DNA from 2 places in the Metabacillus sediminilitoris genome. Region 1 is predicted to be linked to the other one. Evidence: predicted binding sites of a transcription regulator. Region 1 holds the regulator's gene; the other holds the start of a gene.

Region 1 (10,124 bases):
CTCGAAACTCTTCTAACCTCTCCAGTTAAACCAACTTCACCAATTATGACATCTGTTGGTTTTGGTGGTGCATCTTTAAAGCTTGAAGCAATACTTACAGCAACAGCTAAATCGATAGCTGGTTCATCAAGTTTAATTCCACCCGCAACCTTCAAATAGGCATCTTGATTTTGCAGAAGGAGTCCTACACGTTTCTCTAACACTGCCATTAATAATGGGACACGATTATGATCGATACCTGTTGCCATTCTCCTTGGATTACCAAAGCTTGTAGGTGAAATTAATGCCTGAATTTCAACAAGAACCGGTCTAGTTCCCTCCATTGAGGCTACTACCGTTGATCCAGCAGCACCTTTCGATCTTTCTTCTAAAAATATTTCTGAAGGATTTTTTACTTCTTCTAAACCTGATTCCTTCATCTCAAAAATACCCATTTCATTCGTTGATCCAAAACGATTCTTCACGGCTCGTAAAATGCGGTATGTATGATGTCTTTCTCCTTCAAAGTAGAGTACAGTATCTACCATGTGCTCTAATAAACGCGGACCAGCAATTGATCCTTCCTTTGTAACATGACCGACAATAAAAATAGCGATACCTTTTGTTTTAGCAATTCTCATTAGATCTGCTGTTGATTCTCTTACTTGTGATACACTTCCTGGAGCTGAGCTTAATTCACTATGGAATACCGTTTGAATGGAATCAACAACAACAAATGAAGGGTTTGTTTCCTCAATTGCCTGAGAAATATAACTCATATCTGTTTCTGATAAGACGAATAGTTTATCTGCTTTTACTCCTAAGCGATCTGCTCTTAATTTCGTTTGTTTAACAGATTCTTCTCCGGATATATATAAGACATCGTGACCATTATCTGCTAATTGGGAGGATACTTGCAGCAGAAGCGTAGACTTACCAATACCAGGATCACCACCAATTAACACGAGAGACCCTTTAACAATACCGCTTCCTAATACACGGTTAAATTCTTTTAAATTTGTAAAAATCCTTGGTTCTTGGGTTGTTTCGATATTTGTAATCGGGGAAGGTTTTTGAACGGTTTGGTTGGAATGAGCAAAAGTAGCCTTTCTTGGCGATACAGGCTTCAAAATCTCCTCTGTCATTTTATTCCATTCTCCACAACCTGGGCATTTACCCATCCATTTCGGTGATTCGTATCCACATGATTGACAAATAAATTTCACCTTTGTTTTAGCCATGAAAGTGTTCCTCTCTTATTAGATTACCAAGTAGTAGAGTTAATTATGATACTTATCTCAATTATATAGAAAGTAGAGGATATTTTGAGGAATCTTTTTTAACATAAAAATTGAAATTCCTCCAAATATAAGAAAGTGAGGCACACATTTCGTAGTATGCCTCAATTGGTTTACACATTTTTATTCTATATGTCCTACTCTTACATTTGATTGTAGGTAGCTATAAAATTTATCTAACTTCTTCCTTTTCAGCCGTCTTAACGACAAATTCACCGTTTTCTACATCTAAAATAATTTTTTGGCCTTTATCAATTGTACCCCTTAATAATTCTTCTGAAAGTCGATCCTCAACATTCTTTTGAATAGAACGACGTAAAGGTCTTGCACCATATTCAAGATCAATCCCCTCATCTGCAATTTTTTCGATAGCAGATTCAGTTAATTCCAATGATAAATCTTGTTCTTTTAGTCGTTTCGTTAATTGATCTGACATAAGAGTAACGATTTCTTTTAAATGTTTCTTTTCTAATGAGTGGAACACGATAATTTCATCAATACGGTTAATGAATTCTGGTCGGAATGCACGTTTTAACTCATCCATTACTTTGCCTTTCATATCCTTGTAATTTTGAGTTTCGTCTTGAACATTAAAGCCAACATATTTATTTCGCTTTAATTCACTTGCTCCAACATTTGATGTCATAATTAAAATTGTATTTCTAAAGTCTACAGTACGTCCTTTAGAGTCAGTTAATCGGCCATCCTCTAGTACTTGTAATAAGATATTGAATACATCAGGATGAGCTTTTTCAATTTCATCTAAAAGAACAACAGAGTATGGCTTTCTTCTAACCTTTTCAGTTAATTGACCGCCTTCTTCATAACCTACGTAACCAGGAGGTGAACCAACTAAACGAGAAGTAGAGTGTTTCTCCATATACTCGGACATATCGATACGAATCATGGCGTCTTCATCGCCGAAGATTGATTCTGCCAATGCTCTTGCAAGCTCCGTTTTACCTACACCAGTCGGTCCTAAGAAAATAAATGAACCAATCGGACGTTTTGGATCCTTTAACCCTGCACGTGCACGACGGACAGCTTTTGCAACAGCAACAACTGCTTCATCTTGCCCGATGACTCTAGAGTGAAGGAGACTTTCCATGTTTAATAATTTATCTGTTTCCGTTTGAGCTAACCGGGATACTGGTACTCCGGTCCAACTAGAAACGACCATTGCAATATCATCAACCGTAACTTCTGTATTCTCTTGACCTTGCTTTTCTTTCCATGTTTTCTTTGTTTCTTCAAGCTGTTCACGCAAGCGTTGCTCTGTATCACGTAAGGAAGCTGCTTTTTCAAACTCCTGACTTTGTACAGAAGCGTCCTTCTCTTTGCGAATTTCATCAAGCTTATGCTCAAGCTCTTTTAAATTAGGCGGTGTTGTGAAAGAGCGTAAGCGAACTTTTGATCCTGCCTCATCAATTAAATCAATTGCTTTATCTGGTAAAAATCGATCAGAAATATAACGATCAGATAATTTTACAGCAGCATCAATGGCTTCATCTGTAATAGAAACTCGATGATGTGCCTCATAACGATCACGTAATCCTTTTAAAATTTGAATACTTTCCTCAGGTGTCGGCTCATCTACTTGAATTGGTTGGAATCTACGTTCTAATGCAGCATCTTTCTCAATGTATTTTCGATATTCATCAAGTGTTGTTGCTCCAATACACTGTAATTCACCTCTAGCTAATGAAGGCTTTAAAATATTTGAAGCATCAATGGCACCCTCAGCTCCACCAGCACCGATTAATGTATGAAGCTCATCAATAAAGAGAATGATATTTCCAGCTTGACGTATTTCATCCATTACCTTCTTAAGACGGTCCTCAAACTCACCTCGGTATTTCGTACCAGCAACAACTGTACCCATATCAAGTGTCATAACACGTTTATCACGTAAGATTTCCGGCACTTCATTTTGTACAATTTGTTGAGCAAGACCTTCTGCAATCGCAGTTTTACCTACACCTGGCTCACCAATTAAAACAGGATTATTTTTAGTACGGCGGCTTAACACTTCAATAACTCGTTGAATTTCCTTGCTTCTACCAATAACAGGATCCAAACTTCCTTCTCTAGCAATAGCCGTTAAATCTCTAGCAAGGCTATCAAGCGTTGGCGTATTAGCACTTGCCATACTGCCTTGATGATTTGAAGACGTTTCATTGCTACCTAATAGTTGAAGTACTTGTTGTCTTGCTTTATTTAAACTTACACCTAGATTATTCAGTACTCGTGCAGCAACTCCTTCGCCTTCACGAATTAAGCCAAGTAATATATGCTCTGTTCCAACATATGAATGACCTAACTTTCTCGCTTCATCCATAGAAAGCTCAATAACTTTCTTTGCCCGCGGTGTGTAATGAATTGTTTGAGAAGCATCTTGGCCTCTGCCAATTAAGCCTTCAACCTCTTTTTGGATTTTTTCAGGACCTAAGCCTAATGCTAATAAAGCTTTAGCAGCTATTCCTTCACCTTCACTAACAAGCCCTAAAAGAATGTGCTCTGTTCCAATATTATTATGACCTAAACGAACTGCTTCCTCTTGTGCTAATGCAAGTACCTTTTGAGCGCGCTCTGTAAATCTTCCAAACATCATGATTCATCATCCTCCATCCGTTTTTTACGTTCCATTTCTAAATTCAACCGTTCTCTAATTAAAGCTGCACGGCGAATATCTCTCTCATTTGGACGTAATGGTCCACCAAAATATTGTTGTAAAAATCCAGGTTGAGTTAAAATCATAAGTTCATTTAGAATAGTGCGAGATAGATCTTTTATAATTCCTAAATCAATACCCAATCGAACATCTGATAAACACTTTGCTGTTTCACTAGATTCAATAATACGACTATACGTTAACGTACCTAAAGATCTGAACACTCTATCTTCTAACTGATTTTGGGAGCTGTTGTAAAGAGCTTCACGAGTTGTTCTTTCTTGGGTTATTAATTGTTGAACTACACTGATAAGGTCTTCAACGATGTCTTTTTCGGATTTCCCTAGTGTTATTTGGTTCGAAATCTGAAAAATATTGCCAACTGCCTCGCTGCCCTCACCATAAATACCTCTTACCACTAGCCCCAAATGGTTAATAGCGGGAATAATTCGATTTATTTTCTGTGTTAGAACCATTGCTGGTAAGTGCATCATAACAGATGCCCTTAATCCTGTACCTACATTTGTTGGACAACTTGTTAAATAACCACATTGTTCATCAAACGCGTAATCTACTTCTTCTTCAATCCAATTATCAAACTTATTTGCCATTTCTAATGCCTCTCCCAGTTGTAACCCAGGAAATAGACACTGAATTCGGATGTGATCTTCTTCATTTATCATAATACTTACTTCTTCGTTTTCAGAAAGTAAGCATCCTCCAAAAATAGCATTCTCAGATAAGTTCGGACTGATTAAATGCTTTTCGACTAACACCCTTTTTTGAATTGGCTGTAATTCATTCATTTTTAGTAACTCTAACCTGCCAATTTTGGGGAATGTTTTGTTTTTTAATGTTGTTTCAAAAAAATGTAGAACTTCTTGTGATTCTTCATACGTGGAGAGCGTCGGAAAATTAAACTTTTCGATATTACGTGCTAAACGAATCCGACTGCTTAATACAATATCTGAATCAGGTCCTTCCTTGTTCATCCACGAACTCATTGCATGATTCATAAAATTTTGGAGTGACACTATTAAGATCCCTCCTCTTGTGAGCTACTCAATTTCTTTTCAAGAGATCTAATTTCGTCTCTTACCATTGCAGCTTGCTCAAACTCTTCTTGGATAATAAACTCATGAATTTTATTTTTCAACCCTTCTATTTGCTTGCGTATATGGATATCTCCTCCAATACGTTCAGGAATCTTCCCTGTATGAACTGTATTTCCTCCATGCACACGCTTAAGGATTGGATTGATATAAATATTAAATGTATGATAGCAATTTGAACAGCCAAAACGTCCAGTTTGTTTAAATTGAGAAAATGTCATTTTACATCTGTCACATTGAAGTTCATCACCAGTATTAAAGACTTTTTGTTCTTTCTTCTTATGAAGATCAGCTTCAATATTAAGTAAACCAGTAAGTAAATTATTTAAAGAAAAGCCCGTGTTAGCATTAAACATAAAAAGTTCACTGTTTTCTTGTGCACAATGCTCACAAATATGAACTTCTGTTTTTTCACCATTGACTACCTTCGTAAAGTGAAACGTTGCCGGTCTTTCCTTACACTCTTGGCATATCATCCGTCTCCCCTTCTTTCACTTGTATTTCAATGTTGTTATCATGGCCTTAAACATCCTTGCTCTTAACTCATCCCTATGTGGGAGATCTATATATAGGACTGAGCGATCAATCACGCTTAACATTAATTTTGCTTCACGAGCAGAAATCACTTTTTCTCTTATTAGCCGACCTATAATGTCTTCCGCAGAAGCTTGTGAAAGTCGATTTTGAATTAAGTGTAAGATTTGGTCTAGTAGATGGGCTTGATTATTCGATTGCACTTTTATAATACGTATATAACCGCCCCCGCCGCGCTTACTTTCTACAACATACCCTCTCTCAATTGTAAATCTGGTATTTATTACATAGTTTATCTGTGAAGGCACACACTGAAATTTATCGGCAATTTCACTCCGTTTAATTTCAACGATTTCTTTGCCACTATTGTCCAGTACATGTTTAAGATACTGTTCAATAATGTCTGAAATATTTCTCACTCAACCTCCCCCTCACTGACTTTGACTATATTTGACTATAGTCATACTATAAATGGAACAGAAAAATTTTTCAACTCTTCTGTCTCATTTTAAATATTGCCAAAATAAGTTCAGGTAAAACGTACTTAAAATATTTTTTCCACTTCATCAATTTCTACTAAAATTTCCCCTAAATCGGCATGAAATAGAGAAGAAATGTCAAAGTCTAACTGATACTGAAACATTGCATGATTATTTTTATCCTTACTGCAGGATGTCAAAGTTATTTTATGTACTGTTACGCCATAGGGTGCTAGTTTCGCTATTACTTGATCAATGGTTGTCTTTTGTGAATGGACCACTATTTTCATTTTCTTTCTTGTTCTTTTAACATTCATATATTTTTCAAGTCGATTTAAAAATACCAAACACATTAATACAATTACAGTAGTAAAAAATGCAATAACATACATACCTGCTCCAATAACTAAGCCTAACCCAGCAACAATCCAAATGGATGCAGCTGTCGTTAACCCTCTTATCGTTGCACCTTTCACAAGAATCGTACCCCCGCCTAAAAAACCGATACCGCTGATGACATACGATGGAATCCTAGCTGGATCAAACTGAACTTGGGAAGTATGACGTTCTATATAATTTTCAAATCCATATAGAGATAATATCATCATTAAACATGAACCTAATCCTACTAGTAAATGTGTCCGAAAACCAGCAGGATGATTATTAAACTCTCTTTCTAGCCCTATTAAACCGCATAAAACTGTTGCGATTAATATACGAGTAAACATGATATATGTATCTTGATTTAAAAACTCAAACATATTCAATCTTGTCTCCTCTTTTGCCTAAATAAATGATCTAATATATATATACTCAAATCATTATTTTTAAACACATTTATTAATAAAAATAAATATTTTTATTTTTATCCTATAACTAAATATATTTTTATGAATGGATTAAAGGCCTTGTTAATAAGGATCATGAGTTTAGTAGGATAGGTTAATGAAGAGGGTTGTTTGAGTATAAGTACTGAAGATAAAATTTTCGACACACATTTCTCGACTATATCGATATCTTTACGTGATTTTCCTACAATTTTTGTTAAAAAACAACAAAAAAGACCAGTATCTCTACTGATCTTCTCTCTTCTTACTTGGCAACGTCCTACTCTCACAAGGGGAAACCCCTAACTACCATCGGCGCTGAAGAGCTTAACTTCCGTGTTCGGCATGGGAACGGGTGTGACCTCTTCGCCATCGTCACCAAATAATATTAAGTTTGAAGGGATATTCCTTCAAAACTAGATAACGATTCACAATTCAATTCACTTTGTTTAACGCATATATATTAGGTTAAGTCCTCGATCGATTAGTATCAGTCAGCTCCACACGTCACCGCGCTTCCACCTCTGACCTATCAACCTGATCATCTTTCAGGGATCTTACTAGCTTACGCTATGGGAAATCTCATCTTGAGGGGGGCTTCATGCTTAGATGCTTTCAGCACTTATCCCTTCCGCACATAGCTACCCAGCTATGCCTTTGGCAAGACAACTGGTACACCAGCGGTGCGTCCATCCCGGTCCTCTCGTACTAAGGACAGCTCCTCTCAAATTTCCTACGCCCACGACGGATAGGGACCGAACTGTCTCACGACGTTCTGAACCCAGCTCGCGTACCGCTTTAATGGGCGAACAGCCCAACCCTTGGGACCGACTACAGCCCCAGGATGCGATGAGCCGACATCGAGGTGCCAAACCTCCCCGTCGATGTGGACTCTTGGGGGAGATAAGCCTGTTATCCCCGGGGTAGCTTTTATCCGTTGAGCGATGGCCCTTCCATGCGGAACCACCGGATCACTAAGCCCGACTTTCGTCCCTGCTCGACTTGTAGGTCTCGCAGTCAAGCTCCCTTGTGCCTTTACACTCTACGAATGATTTCCAACCATTCTGAGGGAACCTTTGGGCGCCTCCGTTACATTTTAGGAGGCGACCGCCCCAGTCAAACTGCCCACCTGACACTGTCTCCCAGCCCGATAAGGGCTGCGGGTTAGAATTTCAATACAGCCAGGGTAGTATCCCACCGACGCCTCCACCGAAGCTAGCGCTCCGGCTTCTCAGGCTCCTACCTATCCTGTACAAGCTGTACCAAAATTCAATATCAGGCTACAGTAAAGCTCCACGGGGTCTTTCCGTCCTGTCGCGGGTAACCTGCATCTTCACAGGTACTATAATTTCACCGAGTCTCTCGTTGAGACAGTGCCCAGATCGTTACGCCTTTCGTGCGGGTCGGAACTTACCCGACAAGGAATTTCGCTACCTTAGGACCGTTATAGTTACGGCCGCCGTTTACTGGGGCTTCGGTTCAAAGCTTCGCTTGCGCTAACCTCTCCCCTTAACCTTCCAGCACCGGGCAGGCGTCAGCCCCTATACTTCGCCTTGCGGCTTCGCAGAGACCTGTGTTTTTGCTAAACAGTCGCCTGGGCCTATTCACTGCGGCTTTTCGCAGGGCAAGCCCTGAAAAAGCACCCCTTCTCCCGAAGTTACGGGGTCATTTTGCCGAGTTCCTTAACGAGAGTTCTCTCGCTCACCTTAGGATTCTCTCCTCGCCTACCTGTGTCGGTTTGCGGTACGGGCACCTCTCACCTCGCTAGAGGCTTTTCTTGGCAGTGTGGAATCAGGAACTTCGGTACTATATTTCCCTCGCCATCACAGCTCAGCCTTTACGACAACGGGATTTGCCTCGTTATCAGCCTAACTGCTTGGACGCGCTAATCCAACAGCGCGCTTACCCTATCCTTCTGCGTCCCCCCATTGCTCAAATGGTGAGGAGGTGGTACAGGAATTTCAACCTGTTGTCCATCGCCTACGCCTTTCGGCCTCGGCTTAGGTCCCGACTAACCCTGAGCGGACGAGCCTTCCTCAGGAAACCTTAGGCATTCGGTGGAGGGGATTCTCACCCCTCTTTCGCTACTCATACCGGCATTCTCACTTCTAAGCGCTCCACTAGTCCTTCCGGTCTAGCTTCACAGCCCTTAGAACGCTCTCCTACCATTGTTCGTAAGAACAATCCACAGCTTCGGTGATACGTTTAGCCCCGGTACATTTTCGGCGCAGAGTCACTCGACCAGTGAGCTATTACGCACTCTTTAAATGGTGGCTGCTTCTAAGCCAACATCCTGGTTGTCTAAGCAACTCCACATCCTTTTCCACTTAACGTATACTTTGGGACCTTAGCTGGTGGTCTGGGCTGTTTCCCTCTTGACTACGGATCTTATCACTCGCAGTCTGACTCCTGAACATAAGTCTTTGGCATTCGGAGTTTGACTGAATTCGGTAACCCGATGGGGGCCCCTAGTCCAATCAGTGCTCTACCTCCAAGACTCTCAATTTCAAGGCTAGCCCTAAAGCTATTTCGGAGAGAACCAGCTATCTCCAAGTTCGATTGGAATTTCTCCGCTACCCACACCTCATCCCCGCACTTTTCAACGTGCGTGGGTTCGGGCCTCCATTCAGTGTTACCTGAACTTCACCCTGGACATGGGTAGATCACCTGGTTTCGGGTCTACGACCACGTACTCTTTCGCCCTATTCAGACTCGCTTTCGCTGCGGCTCCGTCTCATCAACTTAACCTTGCACGGGATCGTAACTCGCCGGTTCATTCTACAAAAGGCACGCCATTACCCATTAACGGGCTTTGACTACTTGTAGGCACACGGTTTCAGGATCTCTTTCACTCCCCTTCCGGGGTGCTTTTCACCTTTCCCTCACGGTACTGGTTCACTATCGGTCACTAGGGAGTATTTAGCCTTGGGAGATGGTCCTCCCTGCTTCCGACGGGATTTCACGTGTCCCGCCGTACTCAGGATCCACTCTGGAGGGAACGAAGTTTCAACTACAGGGTTGTTACCTTCTTTGACGGGCCTTTCCAGACCTCTTCATTTACTCCGTTCCTTTGTAACTCCGTATAGAGTGTCCTACAACCCCAAGAGGCAAGCCTCTTGGTTTGGGCTAATTCCGTTTCGCTCGCCGCTACTTGGGAAATCGCGTTTGCTTTCTCTTCCTCCGGGTACTTAGATGTTTCAGTTCCCCGGGTCTGCCTTTATCAC
Region 2 (10,124 bases), 2.6 Mb from region 1:
AAAAATCCCTCTGGTGCATTTTGTAATCCAATTGCAAAAGCGATTAAATTTCCAGTTTCAGATACATCTGATGCATAACTTACGCCTACGGATAACCCTTCAGGAATATTATGCAGTGTAATAGCGGCAACAATTAGCATCGCTTTTTCATCAAATTGAATGCCACTTTTTGTGTGTTCTAAATCAATATGCGGGATCGCTTTTTCTAATGTTGTTAAAATAAGCACTCCCAAAAATAAGCCAATTGTTACTTCAAGTATTCCTCCAAATTTTAATGACTCAGGTATTAGTCCTAACATTGCGGCAGTCATCATAATTCCTGCTGAGAATGCTAAAAGGATATCACGCCACCTATGTGTAATTGACCCTTGCAAAAACAGTATTGGAATGGCTCCTAATCCTGTTGACAGTGCAGATAATATACTTCCGATTAAAACTCCAGACATTTAGGCTTACTCCTCCTGAAATGATCCACCTTTTATCTAAAAATTCTTACTTAAAAATATTATAGCGGAAAAAACAAGTTTTGAAACAATGTATAACAATTACTATGCTTAAATTTAGTGAAGAATGATTAGAAGCATGGTTTTTTATCTTCATTTCCTTGTTGTTTACAACAATGTGTTTGTGTAAGATTAATTTCAAGAAGTGAAAATTGAGGCGGTGTAATATGACAACGGTTAAGCTTACGATTTTACAAACTTCAGATATACATGGGAACATTTTTCCACATGATTATAGTACTAGTACAAACCATGCTTGTGGATTAGGGAAAATCTCGACGATCATAAAAAATGAGCGGAAGAAAAATAACCAATTAATCCTAATTGATAATGGCGACCTTCTTCAAGGAACACCTCTAACATTTCATCATGTAAAAAAGAACAAAGATAAGAATAATCCGATGATAACCGTGTTAAATACATTAAAGTATGATGCAGCAGTAATCGGTAATCATGAATTCAATTACGGACTGTCAGTGTTACAAAAAGCTGTTCAGCAATCGTGTTTCCCGTGGCTTTCAGCAAATATTCTTACGAACAAGACAAAGTCACCATTATTCGGTAGGCCTTATATCATAAAAAATATCCAAGACATTAAAATAGCTATATTAGGAATTACGACACATTACATACCAAATTGGGAAGATCCAAGACATATTGCTGATATTATATTTCAAGATGCATTTGAAAGTGCAAAGAAATGGGTAGATTATATCAAAAAGGTAGAGAAGCCTGATGTTATGATTGTATCCTATCATGGTGGAATTGAATGTGATGTTTTGACAGAGGAACCTACAGAAGAACACACTGGAGAAAATCAAGCATATCAGATTTGCCAGCAGATTGAAGGCATAGATGTCTTATTTACAGGACATCAGCATCGCGCCATTACTGCCACAATAAATGGCGTTGTTGTCATTCAACCTAGTTTTAACGGTAAAGCCTTAGGGAAAGTAGAAATAATCATTAATAAAGAACAAAAGAAAACGATTGTTGAGAAAAAAGCATCATTACTCTTAGCTGATCAGGTAGGAACTGACGATGAAATACTCTCATTGGTTATGGAAGATGAACGACAAACACAAGAGTGGCTTGATCAACCAATCGGAGAAGTCATTGGAGACATGACAATACACGATGGTTTTAGCCTCAGATTAAAAGAACATCCAATGATTGAATTCATTAATAAAGTACAAATGGATACCGCAGGTGTAACGATCTCTGCAACAGCACTTTTTCATAGCGATTCACCTGGGTTTCCAAAACAGATCACAATGAGGGATATCGTGGCTAATTATATTTATCCAAATACTCTTAAAGTGATACGAATAAGTGGTAAGGATATGAAAGATGCGTTAGAACAATCTGCTTCATATTTTATATTGAAAGATGGAATAGTAGATATTAATCCCGAATTCTCTGTGCCAAAGCCACAGCATTATAACTATGATATGTGGGAAGGGATCGAGTATACAATTGATTTAACGAAACCGGCGGGCTCTCGTATTGTGAACCTAACAAAAAACGGTGTAGAACTTTTGATGGATGCTTATTTTGATGTCGTCATGAATAATTACCGAGCAGGTGGCGGCGGTGGTTATCAAATGTTTAAAGGAAAACCTGTCGTAAAAGAAATTCCAATTGATATGTCAGAGTTAATGGCTGAGTACATTATGAAGCGGAAAACGATAAAAGCTGAAGTGAATCATAATTGGAAAATCATTTGGTAAATGGTAGATTGATTTCGTAGGAGTGGGAAGACGTTCAACATCATTATATCGAAAAAATATATAATAGATAGGATGGCCTTGTCATATTTAGGTTATAACCTATGGAATTCAGCTGCATTATCTCATTAAAAACGTTAACTTTTTTTTTGGAAGATTGACATATTGTATAACATGTTCTATTATTAGTTTAATAAATTTAGTTTGAATTCGAGATAATCATTAAAGGATGAAGGTTATATGAATAAATCAAAGCAAACAGAAGAATCACTGAAGTTTTTTATCGTACTATCACGTGCACATCGCGCATTTAATGATGCAGTTAATAAACATATTTCTACGTTTAACTTAAATCCAACTGAGTTTGCTGTTTTAGAGCTGCTCTATCATAAAGGAGATCAACCCTTACAACAAATTGGCGGGAAGATCTTGCTTGCAAGCGGTAGTATAACGTATGTCGTAGACAAGCTTGAACAAAAAGGTTTACTTGCACGTAAAGCTTGTCCAACAGATCGAAGAGTGACGTTTGCACAAATAACGGAAAATGGCAAAAAGTTGATTGAAGAAATTTTCCCAACACATCAAGAACGGATCAACGAAATTGTTAGCGTTCTTACAGATGAAGAGAAAAACATGGTAACTGAAATGTTGAAAAAAGTTGGTTTCCATGCAAATGACTTTTTGAAATCCTAAATAAAAAGGATCAAAGCGATATGCTTTGATCCTTTTTATTTACTTTTGTTCATTTGGTAAGATTAACACTTCTACACGCCTGTTTTTTTGTTTTCCTTCACTAGTATCATTTGGAGCAACAGGGTTGAATTCTCCGAAGCCTTTTGCACTAAATGCTTTCGCATCTAATTTTTCGTTTTCAAGTAGTATTTTCATAAAATTCACGGCACGCATGACACTTAAATGCCAGTTTGAATCATACTCAGAGTTACTAATCGGTACATTATCTGTATGACCGCTAACAATAATGTTACGAGGCGGATTCATAACAAGAAGCTCTGACATTTCCTTAGCAAGATTTAGATCTTTGTTTCGTACAGTCGCACTTCCAGAGTCGAAGAAAATATTATCTAAAATGGTTATAAGTAAGCCTTCATCTGTAAGTGTTGTTTTTAATTTAGACTCAAGATTATTTTCTGATATATACGTATTAACTTTATCTTGTATTTTCTTTAAATTATTTTGCTCGATTTGCTTTTGTACTTTCTCTGCATCCTCTTCTGTTGTTTGATTCTTTTGGATATCCAGTTGTTCCTTTTCGCCATCTGGAGTAGGGCTTGGATAGTCTAGCACACCAGTTCCGCCGGTGAAAGTAGAGTTGAAAGATCTGGCAATTTGCTGAAACTTCTGAGCATCTACTGAGCTCATCGCAAATAAAGCAATGAAAAGTGCGAGAAGGAGTGTCAATATATCAGCATAGGGAACAAGCCACGATTCATCAAGATGTTCATCATGTTGTTTATGCTTCTTTTTTCTAGCCATTGACGCTCTCTCCTTCAGCAGTCATTGCATTTAATTTGTTTCTTTCATGAACAGGCAAATATGTTGCAAGCTTTTGCTCAATCGCTTTCGGAGCTTGTCCTTCTAAAACTGAAAGAACACCTTCAATCATAACTTCCTTTACTTTTACCTCTTGTCTAGATTTACGTTTTAATTTATTAGCAAACGGATGCCAAATAACATAACCCGTGAAGATCCCGTACATTGTCGCAATAAAAGCAGCTCCAATGGCTGCTGCTAATGCATTAGTATCTTCCATATGAGACAAAGCAGCAACTAAACCAACAACAGCCCCAAGTACACCAAGTGTTGGCGCATATGTTCCAGCTTGAGTGAAAATAGCTGCAGAGGCTAGGTGTCGTTCTTCCATTGCATCAATTTCTTCTGTCATGACATCACGAATAAATTCTGCATCTTGACCGTCAACAGCCATTAATAAACCGTTTTTCAAAAAAGGATCCTCAATTTCAACAAGCTTAGCTTCTAGAGCAAGTAAACCTTCTTTACGCGCAACTTGTGCCAATTCAGAGAAAAATGGTATTAACTCTTGAATCGTAGATATTTTTCTTTCTTTAAAGATGATTCCAAATAATTTTGGAACCTTTTTTAGCTCATTTGAGGGGAATGCAATTGTAACAGCTGCAATTGTACCCAAGATAATGATTAATAGTGCAGGTACGTTTGCTAAGGCAGACAGGGGTACACCTTTTAAAACCATCCCAACACCAACTGCAACAAGTGCAAGAATGATTCCCAATAATGACGTTTTATCCATCGTAAATCACCATATTTCCTATTATATTTCTTATCTATTATATCGGAGGATTATAAAAAATTTTAAGGGGTTCTTAAAGAAAATGTCGAATGATCCTAAAAGCTAAATGTTTTTTGTCACAATTTAGATAAGGATTGCGATACTCCAATAATAAAATGGAAGAAAGGGGACAGTAAGGTGACTAAAGAAAAAGAGCTTAGAATAGTAGTTTGTTTTAAAATCATCTGCATATATTGCGCAACATGCACCAAGAAGACTTGTACCGCAAATCAACACATCTCCGTAAAACGCACCAAAGAATTCTACATAAACAATAAATCCAAATGAAGAAACATTGATGATAAGCAAAAGAAAGGAGATCAATAATAGAAGCTTTGAAAATTTTTTCACAGTCAACACCTCATTGCATGTATATGAGAGATGAAGATAAACAATGACAGACAGAAAGACAGGCTATTGGCCTGTCTTTCATAATTGATATTTTTTGAGTCAAATCATTATTTTAGATAGATTAGTAAAGGGAGTTTTATAAAAACTAGATTAGGTCATAATTTCTTGATATGTCGTATAATTACAAATGATAAATAATGTGGCATTATCAGGAATAGAGTCATTGAGCTGTTGTATGATCGTTAGGTCATTTCCATTTGATATGAGAAGTGCACCTTTTGCTGTGAGAGCTTTGCTCGCGTCTGCATATGTATGCCATTCCGGTTTTCTTGCAATAGCATAAAGGTCAAATCCTGAATGACTTGTTAACTGTCTAATAATTTCACTTGAACCGTTAAAAAGTATTGATCTAGCGGCAAGATGTGCAGCAGTGTCATTAGCTGTAATGAATTCTTCAACATTGGCATGGACAAAGGCATCAATGTGCTTTGAATTTGCCACTTCACAAATTGTATAGATATGGTGATTGTGTTTTTTTCCTATCCCTTCAATTGTAGAAGCAATTAATAAAGTAAGCCCATCAGCTTGTGATGCTGTCATTAAACCATCTGGTGAAAAAACCATAACTGATTTGCTTTTGAGCAGGTTTGCTTGATGGAGGACATCAATATTTGCAGGATTTCCATTAACAAATTCAACTTGTTCTTGTATGACTGGTGTTTTTTCAAGTGTTTCATCAATGATAACAATCTGGATGTTTTGAAATGTTTTTAATAGTTCGTCTAATGTAATGGCTGCTTTTGTTGTCCAGTTTATTAATATAATGTGATTTTCTGTTGAAATCTTCAATTTTCCTGCCTCCTTTAATTTTTTTCGAATGCTAAGGAAGTCAAATACTTTCCCAATAAAAATCGTCATAAGTCCAATGCCAACTATATATAAGCACATTGCAAATATTTTTCCAGGAACAGTTTTAGGTGAAACATCTCCATAGCCAACTGTGGCAATAGTTGTCATTGTCCACCACAAACCTTCAAATGGAGTTATAAAAGTCTCAGGTTCTAAAAAATAAATAACATAACTACTTGAAAACACTAATGACAATGTAGCAAATATAAGAACCCAATTATTCATTTTTACAACTTTTAAAAAGAATCGTCGGAAAAAGATCATTTGTTTTACTCCTTTCTTCTCACGAACGAATGTTTAGAGAGAGTAAGAAAATGTTAACATATTAAATTGACAGAATAAAAAATGGTGAGAAGCGACTTTAAGTCGTTCTCACCATATTTATTCAAGCATCTACAACAATTTCATCATTTTTAACATCAACGAAAACTTTTGATACATTTCCTTCATCTAATAGGAGATCAGTTAGTTTATCTTCAACATGTTCTTGGATGACCCGACGAAGTGGTCTTGCACCAAAAGCAGGGTGGTATCCTAGTGCTGCAAGTTTTTCTTTTGCTTCGTTTGTTATAGTTAATACAATATCTTGTTCAGAGAGAGTTCTTGATAATTCCTCAACCATTAACGAGACAATTTTAATAAGATCATCTTTTTCAAGTGAAGAAAATTCAATGATATTATCGAAACGGTTTAAGAATTCTGGTTTAAAGAATGAACCTAAAGACTGTAATAAATTACTTTCTTCAACTGCTGTCTGAGCAGATGCTCCAAAACCGACAACTTTTTGTTTGGCTCCGACACCAGCATTACTTGTCATAATAATGACAGTGTCCTTAAAACTAACAGTGCGTCCTTGACTATCAGTTAGTCGACCATCCTCAAGGATTTGCAGAAACATATGCTGAACGTCTGGATGAGCCTTTTCAATTTCGTCTAATAAGATAATGCTATATGGATTTCGGCGGACTTTCTCAGTAAGCTGACCTGCTTCATCATGTCCAACATATCCTGGCGGTGAACCGATAATTTTAGAAACAGCATGCTTTTCCATATATTCACTCATGTCTAGACGGATCATTGCATCTTTTGAACCGAATAATTCCTCTGCTAAGGTTTTGGTTAATTCTGTTTTTCCCACACCTGTTGGTCCAACAAAAAGGAAGGAACCAATTGGTCTTGTTTTCGATTTTAAACCTGCGCGGCTGCGTCTAATTGCTTTTGAAACTTTCTTTACAGCTTCTGCTTGACCAATTACCTTATCAGATAGATTTTGTTCTAAATGCTTCATTTTTGATTGTTCATTTTCATGTAGCTTACCTACTGGGATGCCAGTTTTCTTCTCTATAATTGCTTGTATATCTTCCACATCAACGATCATATTATCTGTATTTTCATTCTGATCTAATTGAGCCTCAAGACGCGCTTCTTCATCTCTTAATTTAGCTGCTAATTCATAGTTTTCATTTTGAGTGGCTTCTTGCTTTTGTTTGCCAATCAGAAGAATGCGTTCTTTTAATTCTTCATCATTAACATTTGTCATTGTTAAATTCTTTTTAGAGCCAGCCTCATCAAGCAGGTCAATTGCCTTATCAGGTAAAAATCTATCCTGAATATAACGCTGTGAAAGTGTAACACATGCATTGACCGCTTCATCAGTATATGTGACATGATGGTAGCTTTCATACTTATTTTGAATTCCTTTTAGAATATTGATGGCCTTTTCTGTAGAAGGTTCTTGTACAATTACTGGCTGGAAGCGTCGTTCAAGTGCTGCGTCTTTTTCAATTGTTCGGTACTCTTTAAGTGTTGTTGCACCAACAACTTGCAGCTCACCACGTGCAAGAGCAGGTTTTAGTATGTTTCCAGCATCCATTGATCCTTCTGCAGAACCAGCGCCTACAAGCTGATGAATTTCATCGATAAATAAGATGACATTTTTACGTTGCTGAAGTTCCTGAATGATCTTTTTCATCCGTTCTTCAAATTGACCTCTAATTCCTGTGCTTGCAACGAGTGAGGCAACATCTAAAAGATATACTTCTTTATTAACGAGTTTAGCTGGGACAGTGCCATTTGCAATTTTAAGAGCAAGTCCTTCAACAACAGCCGTTTTACCAACGCCAGGCTCACCAATTAACACAGGGTTATTTTTATTGCGGCGATTTAATATTTCAATAATACGGTCAACCTCTTCATCACGGCCGATAACAGGATCAATTAAACCGGTACGTGCTGCTTGTGTTAGATTACGTCCAAGTTTATCAAGTATTCCACCATTGCCTTGCTGTGTTTGCAGTGATGAATTTTCTTGATGTCCAGCTTGGCTTGTATGAAATCCTTTCAAAAATTCATCAAATGGAAATGTTGGTATGCCATTTGAAAATCCAGAAGGGATTGTTTGTTTATATGCTGCGAAGCAGTCTTGACATAATGTTAATTGTTTTTGTTGTTTATTTAATTGAATGTTTACATGGATAGTAGCTTGTTTATGTTGACAATTTTCACACATCATATTCAAAACTCCTTTTCTGTGTAGAATCTTGTAGAATGATAGTTTGACCTTCTTTGACAATAGTATACTTTGACCTTTTTTGACTTTCAAGTATTTAGCTTCGAAATTTTTTTGTCTATTTTTTCCAATATACTTCAATACCACTTAGAAGAGTGAAGAATCATCTTTGAGATTCCTCATATAATGATACAAGCTATTGAAACTAGAGTGGGGTGTATAAGGTGATGAGATCATGGGCTTCTTCCTTTCAAGTTGCAGCTGTATATATTGGTACTGTTGTGGGAGCGGGTTTTGCAACAGGAAGAGAGATCGTTGAGTTTTTTATGAAATATGGAGTATTTGGTTTAGCTGGAATCATATTAGCAGGGTTTCTTTTTATATCAATAGGTACAAAAATGCTTATTTTATCAAAAAGAATAAATGCTACCTCCTATCAAGATTTAGTGAACTATTTATTTGGAAGAAAAATTGGGAGTTTTGTGAATATCTTGATGCTCATTATTCTATTTGGCTTAACATCTATTATGCTATCTGGTGCAGGCGCTATTTTTAAAGAACAGCTGGGTCTCTCTGTTAAACTAGGTGTTATTATCACCATTTTACTAACAATTGCTGTCATGTTTTTTGGTGTGAAAGGATTATTTAGCGTCAATATGATCGTTGTTCCAATGTTAATATTGTTTAGTTCAATCCTTGCCATACAGTCGTTTTCTGTAGAAGCATTTTATACGAAACCAGTGGATATGTCTTTTTCTTTCAAATGGATTTTATCCGCCATTTCCTATGCTGCCTTTAACTTAACAATGGCATCGGCTGTTCTCGTGCCATTAGCAAGTGAAATTAAGGATGAGAAAGTGTTAAGAAGGGGTGGTATGCTTGGCGGTTTTTTATTAACAATCATTTTAATAAGCAGTTATATCGCCCTTTCCACGCTGCCAAATGTGATGGAATTTGATATTCCGATGGCAGAGGTCATGAAAACGACATTTTTTGCCTTCTACTTTATTTATATAGCTGTGATTTTTGGTGAAATCTTTACATCTGTAATAGGGAATTTATATGGACTTGAAAAACAACTGCTTACATACATTCAATTGCCTCGTATGATCGTTGTCTGCACAATTTTATGTATCTCTGCATTTATAAGTAAAATTGGCTATAGTTCATTAATTTCTTCGTTGTATCCTTTGTTTGGTTATATATGTTTGGGGATGTTAGTGTTGTTAATTGTTAAAAAAGTTCCGAGTAAATAAAAGTAGTATGATAAAATAGTGTAATATCTGATCGCGTGATTGAAAGGAAGAGATTTTTGAACATTTTATGGGATTTTGATGGAACATTATTTGATACATACAAGGTCTTCACCGATGTTATGCATGAGGTATTAGGTGAAGATATTCATAAGGATGATATTTTCAAGGAGCTTAAAATATCATTTTCACATGCTACAACATTTTTTGAGTTAACAAATAAGCAAATACTTGAATTTAAAGAAAAGGAAAAAACAGTGTCTCCAGAGCTGAAACAGCCTTTTCCATATGTTGAAGATGTCCTGAAGAAAGCCAAACTCAATGTTATCATGACACATAAGCCAAGAGTAGAAGTACAAACTATTCTTGATTTTTATAACTGGAACCATTACTTTGTAGAGATCGTCGCGGGTGATGATGGGTTCAAAAGAAAACCAGATTCAGCTTCTTATGAATACCTGCATAATAAATATGATTTGGACATTGCTATAGGTGACAGGGTTTTAGACATCATTCCTGCTAAAAAAATAGGTTTGCATACTTGTT

Evidence for each region. The regulator CtsR, encoded in region 1, represses protease genes until heat stress. The targets are predictions, from matches to a motif close to ATGGTCAATAAAGGTCAAACA.
Region 2: the regulator CtsR is predicted to act here: its motif matches at 8,369-8,389, upstream of GMB29_RS14865 (ATP-dependent Clp protease ATP-binding subunit).

The regions. Positions count from the first base shown of each region.
Region 1 is NZ_CP046266.1:105,047-115,170, reverse strand. Features, by position in the region: gene radA (DNA repair protein RadA) at 1-1,220, opposite strand, end outside; gene clpC (ATP-dependent protease ATP-binding subunit ClpC) at 1,450-3,888, opposite strand; gene GMB29_RS00575 (protein-arginine kinase McsB) at 3,885-4,982, opposite strand; gene GMB29_RS00570 (protein-arginine kinase activator protein McsA) at 4,985-5,536, opposite strand; gene GMB29_RS00565 (CtsR family transcriptional regulator) at 5,552-6,013, opposite strand; gene GMB29_RS00560 (MgtC/SapB family protein) at 6,139-6,834, opposite strand; rRNA gene rrf (5S ribosomal RNA) at 7,168-7,283, opposite strand; rRNA gene GMB29_RS00550 (23S ribosomal RNA) at 7,365-10,124, opposite strand, start outside.
Region 2 is NZ_CP046266.1:3,133,700-3,143,823, reverse strand. Features, by position in the region: gene GMB29_RS14900 (ZIP family metal transporter) at 1-446, opposite strand, end outside; gene GMB29_RS14895 (bifunctional metallophosphatase/5'-nucleotidase) at 671-2,233, shown strand; gene GMB29_RS14890 (MarR family winged helix-turn-helix transcriptional regulator) at 2,471-2,923, shown strand; gene motB (flagellar motor protein MotB) at 2,963-3,724, opposite strand; gene motA (flagellar motor stator protein MotA) at 3,717-4,517, opposite strand; gene GMB29_RS14875 (hypothetical protein) at 4,641-4,907, opposite strand; gene GMB29_RS14870 (potassium channel family protein) at 5,058-6,080, opposite strand; gene GMB29_RS14865 (ATP-dependent Clp protease ATP-binding subunit) at 6,202-8,328, opposite strand; gene GMB29_RS14860 (YkvI family membrane protein) at 8,550-9,581, shown strand; gene GMB29_RS14855 (HAD-IA family hydrolase) at 9,638-10,124, shown strand, end outside.